One region of the Paenibacillus taichungensis genome, then DNA from elsewhere that is predicted to be linked to it. Evidence: a T-box and tRNA genes for the amino acid it is inferred to sense, from the RefSeq annotation. Region 1 holds a T-box; the other holds one or more tRNA genes.
What was found. The T-box of region 1 lies ahead of tyrS (tyrosine--tRNA ligase). A T-box ahead of a tRNA ligase gene usually reads a tRNA of that ligase, here a tRNA-Tyr.

Region 1 (3,555 bases):
AAGCTATACCAACACACCTAAGAAATCCGATTCCAACAGTAATGTGAGCAAATCTAATACGAATAACAACTCCAATGGAGCAGCTACAACGAACCGTGGCGGATTCTTCGGCGGTGGCGGTGGATTTATGAAAGGTATGATGCTGGGCGGTCTTGCTGGTATGATGTTCGGCGGATTGTTCGGTGGCATGGGCGCTCTGGGTAACATTCTTGGATTGCTCGTAAACGTAGCTGCAATCATGCTGATCGTGATGCTCGCGATGGCCCTGTTCAGAGCCATTACAAATCGCCGTAAACCAGCAGCAGATGGTCGTTATGACCGCCGTAATGATCGTGATGATGATGACCGTAACAGAAACGGACGGTACTAATCTCTATGGTTCTAAGCATGGATGAAATTGTAAACGCGATCTGTATTCACATGGCTGAACGCAAGGGTGTTCGCCCAACCGATGTCAATGTGGAACTGAGCTGGGAAGAAGATACGGGATATTCCGCAGAAGTCTGGATTCAAGGCCGCAGTCAGTATCTGGTCGAATCCAACATGATTGAAGCGATCCTGCGCTACCTGCACAGTGAATACGACATTCGGGCTTACCGTGAGAATGTAAGACTGGATCTGGATGAAGAGATCACAGCGATTGTGAATCAATAAATGAATAACTAATAAGCCATTTGCGGATGGAATATAAAAAGGACCGTCTCCATGATGTCATTGACATGATTGGAGACGGTCCTTTTTTTGTGTTCCTTGGGAAGATGAAACCTTTGTATCTAACTTCCCAAGATTCATACTGTAATCCTATGGCTACTTCAATTTCACCAGACTGTAGTTTTTCTTGCCTTTGCGGATAATGATGAATTTACCGCCGATTGCGTGCTCTGCAGAGACCGTGAACTCAAGCTCCGTCACTTTCTCACCATTCATGGAGATAGCCCCTTTGGTGACATCCTCACGCGCCTGACGTTTAGATGGCTCCAGGCCAAGATCCACGAGCCAGTCTACAATATTTTTTGCTTCACCATCGGTTTCGAAGGTCGGCATTTCTTTAAAGCCCTGCTCGATTTCGTCGGCTGTGAGGGAACGAATGTCTCCGCTGAAGAGTGCTGCGGTAATGCGTTTCGCCTGCTCCAACATATCGTCGCCGTGAACAAATTTCGTCATTTCTTCAGCGAGTGCCTTTTGTGCTTCACGCTTGTGCGGCTCCGTTTCTACCTTTTCAGCCAAAGCTTCAATCTCCTCTTTGCTGAGGAACGTGAAGTATTTCAGGTATTTGATGACATCACGGTCATCCGTGTTCGCCCAGAACTGGTAGAATTCGAATGGAGTCGTTTTATTCGCATCCAGCCAGATGGACCCTCCTGCGGATTTACCGAATTTCGTTCCGTCAGATTTAAGCATAAGTGGGATTGTCAGACCGTAAGCTTTTGCTTCTGGCCCTTCTTTTTTACGGATCAGGTCCAGACCACTTGTAATATTGCCCCATTGATCGGAACCGCCGATTTGCAGCTGTACATCCTCATGTTGGAACAGGTGCAGATAATCGAGCGATTGGAGAATCTGGTACGAAAACTCGGTAAATGAAATTCCGTCTTCCAGTCTGCTCGCAACTACATCTTTAGCCAGCATTGTGTTGAGGTTAAAGTTTTTACCGTAGTCACGCAAAAATTCAATCACATTGATTTTGTGTGTCCAGTCGTAGTTGTTGACCATACGTACCTGATTGTCACCATCCGTTACGAAAAGCTTTTTCATTTGTGCAGTCAGAGCGTCCACATTGGCCTGTACCTCTTCCAACGTTTGAAGGGAACGTTCCGATTGACGACCACTTGGATCACCAATAGTCCCTGTTGCCCCACCAATCAGAATGACTGGACGGTGCCCAGCGAGTTGGAAACGTTTCAGCATCATGAACGGAATCAAATGTCCGATGTGCATGCTGTCTCCTGTAGGGTCAACCCCGCAGTACAATGAAACCGACGTGGTCTCGGTCAGCTCACGCAGACCCTCCGCATCTGTCTGTTGATTAATGGCGTCGCGCCATTCCAGTTCATCAATAATATTCAAAACAAACAACCCCTTCTCTATGCATTGGTATTAGGCCATGATCTACGTTAATTCACAAGGAGCTAAGCCGGGCGAGGCTTTTTTGGACACAAAAAAATCGCCGCCTTGTCTTCAATAGACATAAGGGACGATTATCATAACCGTGGTACCACCCAACTTGCACAGACAACAACTCACACGTTGTCCATACCGCTTTCAGCATAATATCGTTTGCCATTCCGCTTGGCATTACCCAAGTACTCCAGAGTGTAATTCGCAGCCCTTGTATGTATCAGGTTCCATCAACCCCTGACTTTCTGTAACAGGGACAAAGCCGCTACTGCGCTCTATCAACGTAATTCATGTATTCAATTTATAGCCAGTATAGCCGAACGTTAATATCATTGCAAGGCCAAGTATTTAATCTTTATATAGAGCAACAGAAGAGTGCCTACGCCAAACTTATAAAGACATCATGTTCAACTTCCCGTGATAATATGCATATGCCTTTCCTGCAATCTGATCTTCATTGTTCCAAAATTGCTGATCCAGCGCATCAAGATGTTGCTCCTCCTCTATTGTTAGAAACTTAGGAATATCCCACAGTTCAGCAAGTCTTTCATCCTCTCCCAAATGCTTAATGCAGCCATATGCTGACTTTATGATGTCCATTACTTGAGTCGCACCAATGGTATGTAATGCCTGCAATGCGTATAGGTATGCCTCTTCGCCCCAGTTGCAGAAAAATTGAACAAAACCACCGTTAAAGACGTCCACCTCTAGCAGCCATAAAGCAGCAATTTCCTGTTCATTCGTTGTTAACGCAGCCCAGCCCTGAGCGGATTCATTCTTTTTCCCCACAAAGGTTAACGCATATTCATACCACACATCATTAATATCCTGTTCACTCATGTCAATCACCTCTCTTTTCTTGGTTCCAGCCTCTCCAGATCTTGCCGTTTACCCGTCTGATGCCAATACAAGTAAGGATCTCCAAGCTGTTGGAAAGCCTTCTCAACACTTTGGGTCAATTCTTGCATCACTGCGTTTGTGTAATTCAAATGTGTCTGTTTGTTATCCACACCATATCGTTTCAGCAATTCCACATGCGCTGCCGTAAAAATGATATCCTCCAGCAGCCAATAGATCACTTCTTCCGTCTGTTCCATTCTTTTTTCCAACATGATCATGCCACGCTCGTATATACGAACTATATATGCATCATTTTCACTCTCTACATATGGAACACCTTCCCCTTTAAAGCTCTCAAACAAGCGGTTAACATCGTTCTCTATCTGCTGCCTGCGGAAGGATGTCCGCTCAAGCAACTGAAAAAGAGTTTTTGCAATCTCTGGTTTGCTTAGTATGTTGGACATAAAATCTCCTTTTGACATGATAATGAAAAAGCTGCCAATGGCAGCCTCTTCATAACAAGTTTTCAATCAGGTCCCACAGAAAGTCCGGTAGGAGGTATCGCACTGCGTAGGCAGTTCCGCGTACTCAGCCTGT
Region 2 (3,555 bases), 2.9 Mb from region 1:
GTACGCCTCTGCCTGCACATCCTGCGGCAGTGCCAGCGTTACCGCGCCCGTTTCCGCTGGGTCCATCAGCACGCGCATCGCCTGTGTGGCAGCAATCATCAACTGTTCGGGACGCACGATGCGATCCCAGTATTTGCTGACCGCTTTGAACGGATCAGTGGCTGAAATCGTATAATCGCCGCTTACCTCCAGTTGTTGCAGCACGGGATCTGGTTCACGCGTGGCAAAGTTATCACCCGGAAGCAGTAAAACGGGAATACGATTGACCGTTGCCGTTGCCGCTGCGGTAATCATGTTCAGTGCTCCTGGTCCGATGGATGTTGTGCAGGCATAAATCTGTCTACGGTTCTTCTGCTTGGCATAGGCTGCTGCAGTATGTACCATGCCTTGTTCATTTTTACCCTGCATATACGTCAAACTTCCAGAACTACGTTCCAGTGCCTCTCCAATACCAGTTACGTTGCCGTGACCGAAAATGCCAATAACGCCTTTCACAAACTTGGTTTCCACCCCATCAACGGAAATATATTGCTGATCCAGATATCGGAGCAGAGCCTGAGCCATCGTCAGTCTAATGGTTGTCATGGAATGATCATCTCCCTTCCCTTTACGGGTTAAGCGCTTAATCTACGTTAAGTTTAAGCGCCTTACCCCTATAGGTTAAGCGCTTAATTGATATAGTATTACAGGCTGAAGGATTAGGCAAGATATTTTTGTAAGCGTTTTACAAAATGGCAAATAAACATAGCTTTATCACTGTGGGTGTTGTGTATTATCCTACTGTTCATAAGCTATGATCCGATAAGTTACTAACATTGAACTATGTATTCGAAATCTGATGGAAACGTAAAAAAATACAAAAAAAAGAGATGGCAGAAACCATCTCTTTTTTGCATTTCTATAAAGCGGGTGATGGGAATCGAACCCACGCTATTAGCTTGGAAGGCTAAAGTTCTACCATTGAACTACACCCGCATGTAAAAATCGGGATGACACGATTTGAACATGCGACCCCCTGGTCCCAAACCAGGTGCTCTACCAAGCTGAGCTACATCCCGTTATCTATACCGGCGAGAGGACTCGAACCTCCACGGTTTCCCACTCGATTTTGAGTCGAGCGCGTCTGCCATTCCGCCACGCCGGCATATGAAGTTATAAATGGCGCGCCCTGAGAGATTCGAACTCCCGGCCTTTTGATTCGTAGTCAAACGCTCTATCCAGCTGAGCTAAGGGCGCAAAATATTGGAGCGGAAGACGGGAATCGAACCCGCGACCCTCGCCTTGGCAAGGCGATGCTCTACCGCTGAGCCACTTCCGCATATAAGGGATGCGCGTGGAGGGACTTGAACCCCCACGTCAAAGACGCTAGATCCTAAGTCTAGTGCGTCTGCCAATTCCGCCACACGCGCATATAATGGTGAGTCATGAAGGGCTCGAACCTTCGACACCCTGATTAAAAGTCAGGTGCTCTACCAACTGAGCTAATGACTCGAAAAACTGGTGGAGGATGATGGATTCGAACCACCGAACCCGTACGGGAGCAGATTTACAGTCTGATGCGTTTGGCCGCTTCGCTAATCCTCCAGGATTACATGGTGCCGGCGAGAGGACTTGAACCCCCAACCTACTGATTACAAGTCAGTTGCTCTACCAGTTGAGCTACACCGGCATATTAAGTTGTGATAAATGGTGGCTCGGGACGGAATCGAACCGCCGACACGAGGATTTTCAGTCCTCTGCTCTACCGACTGAGCTACCGAGCCTTAATGAAGTTTAACCTTGGAACGTTACACTTTATCTAGGGCGTTCGGTGCCATATAGCAGATTAAGTGTGAACAAATTCCTCATATAAAGATTAAAATGGCGGAACCGACGGGATTCGAACCCGCGATCTCCTGCGTGACAGGCAGGCATGTTAGGCCAACTACACCACGGTTCCAGATCACTTTCTTCAGAGAAAGTATAATTGCGGGGGCAGGATTTGAACCTGCGGCCTTCGGGTTATGAGCCCGACGAGCTACCGGGCTGCTCCACCCCGCGTCGTTATTAAAAGTTATATGGTGGAGGCTGAGGGGATCGAACCCCCGACCCTCTGCTTGTAAGGCAGATGCTCTCCCAGCTGAGCTAAGCCTCCATATATATGACCCGTAGGGGATACTCTAACTTCGCTTGAGACGGCGAAGCCATTGCTAACGAGGCTTATCCTCCGACGAACCTTTGGGATTCTCATCCCTTTTTTAAGCTAATAAATATAGCAATGACCCGTAGGGGATTCGAACCCCTGTTACCTCCGTGAAAGGGAGGTGTCTTAACCCCTTGACCAACGGGCCTTAATGGCTCCCCGAACAGGACTCGAACCTGTGACAACTCGATTAACAGTCGAGTGCTCTACCAACTGAGCTATCAGGGAATGGTGGAGCCAAGCGGGATCGAACCGCTGACCTCCTGCTTGCAAGGCAGGCGCTCTCCCAGCTGAGCTATGGCCCCATACACTTTAGTCTATCTGGTATTACTATGGGCCCTGGTGGACTCGAACCACCGGCCTCACCCTTATCAGAGGTGCGCTCTAACCAACTGAGCTAAGGGCCCGTATGAAAAATCGAAAAAAAATACCCCAATGGGGTTTCGCTTGGCGGCGTCCTACTCTCCCAGGACCCTGCGGTCCAAGTACCATCGGCGCTAGAGGGCTTAACGGTCGTGTTCGGGATGGGTACGTGTGGAACCCCTCCGCCATCGCCACCAAACGCATAGCTTAGCTTACATCTCAGAGTTTATTCTCTGAAAACTAGATCCGAAACGAAATGTGCGATTTACAACTTGCATATTGGATAAGCCCTCGACCGATTAGTACTGGTCAGCTCCATGCATTGCTGCACTTCCACCCCCAGCCTATCTACCTCGTCGTCTTCAAGGGGTCTTACATACTGGGAAATCTCATCTTGAGGGGGGCTTCACGCTTAGATGCTTTCAGCGCTTATCCCTTCCGTACATAGCTACCCAGCGGTGCTCCTGGCGGAACAACTGGTACACCAGCGGTACGTCCATCCCGGTCCTCTCGTACTAAGGACAGCTCCTCTCAAATTTCCTACGCCCACGACAGATAGGGACCGAACTGTCTCACGACGTTCTGAACCCAGCTCGCGTACCGCTTTAATGGGCGAACAGCCCAACCCTTGGGACCTACTTCAGCCCCAGGATGCGATGAGCCGACATCGAGGTGCCAAACCTCCCCGTCGATGTGGACTCTTGGGGGAGATAAGCCTGTTATCCCCAGGGTAGCTTTTATCCGTTGAGCGATGGCCCTTCCATGCGGTACCACCGGATCACTAAGCCCGACTTTCGTCCCTGCTCGACTTGTAGGTCTCGCAGTCAAGCTCCCTTATGCCTTTGCACTCTTCGAATGATTTCCAACCATTCTGAGGGAACCTTTGGGCGCCTCCGTTACTCTTTAGGAGGCGACCGCCCCAGTCAAACTGCCCACCTGACACTGTCCCCGCACCGGATTACGGTACCAGGTTAGAACCTAGATACGATCAGGGTGGTATCCCAACGGTG

Region 2: it encodes a tRNA-Tyr, which carries the amino acid that the T-box ahead of tyrS (tyrosine--tRNA ligase) is inferred to sense. The anticodon was not compared.

Annotation. Positions count from the first base shown of each region.
Region 1 is NZ_CP194720.1:1,733,197-1,736,751, reverse strand. It holds gene ACR1R9_RS08045 (hypothetical protein) at 1-370, shown strand, start outside; gene ACR1R9_RS08040 (YxcD family protein) at 376-654, shown strand; gene tyrS (tyrosine--tRNA ligase) at 808-2,067, opposite strand; T-box leader at 2,188-2,409, opposite strand; gene ACR1R9_RS08030 (DMP19 family protein) at 2,509-2,958, opposite strand; gene ACR1R9_RS08025 (Imm63 family immunity protein) at 2,964-3,440, opposite strand; gene ACR1R9_RS08020 (protein adenylyltransferase SelO) at 3,489-3,555, opposite strand, start outside.
Region 2 is NZ_CP194720.1:5,736,060-5,739,614, forward strand. It holds gene iolD (3D-(3,5/4)-trihydroxycyclohexane-1,2-dione acylhydrolase (decyclizing)) at 1-585, opposite strand, end outside; tRNA gene ACR1R9_RS25905 (tRNA-Gly) at 905-975, opposite strand; tRNA gene ACR1R9_RS25910 (tRNA-Pro) at 985-1,058, opposite strand; tRNA gene ACR1R9_RS25915 (tRNA-Leu) at 1,066-1,144, opposite strand; tRNA gene ACR1R9_RS25920 (tRNA-Arg) at 1,160-1,236, opposite strand; tRNA gene ACR1R9_RS25925 (tRNA-Gly) at 1,244-1,318, opposite strand; tRNA gene ACR1R9_RS25930 (tRNA-Leu) at 1,329-1,409, opposite strand; tRNA gene ACR1R9_RS25935 (tRNA-Lys) at 1,416-1,491, opposite strand; tRNA gene ACR1R9_RS25940 (tRNA-Tyr) at 1,499-1,584, opposite strand; tRNA gene ACR1R9_RS25945 (tRNA-Thr) at 1,594-1,669, opposite strand; tRNA gene ACR1R9_RS25950 (tRNA-Phe) at 1,688-1,763, opposite strand; tRNA gene ACR1R9_RS25955 (tRNA-Asp) at 1,862-1,939, opposite strand; tRNA gene ACR1R9_RS25960 (tRNA-Met) at 1,967-2,040, opposite strand; tRNA gene ACR1R9_RS25965 (tRNA-Val) at 2,059-2,134, opposite strand; tRNA gene ACR1R9_RS25970 (tRNA-Glu) at 2,259-2,330, opposite strand; tRNA gene ACR1R9_RS25975 (tRNA-Asn) at 2,335-2,410, opposite strand; tRNA gene ACR1R9_RS25980 (tRNA-Ala) at 2,412-2,487, opposite strand; tRNA gene ACR1R9_RS25985 (tRNA-Ile) at 2,516-2,589, opposite strand; rRNA gene rrf (5S ribosomal RNA) at 2,628-2,744, opposite strand; rRNA gene ACR1R9_RS25995 (23S ribosomal RNA) at 2,825-3,555, opposite strand, start outside.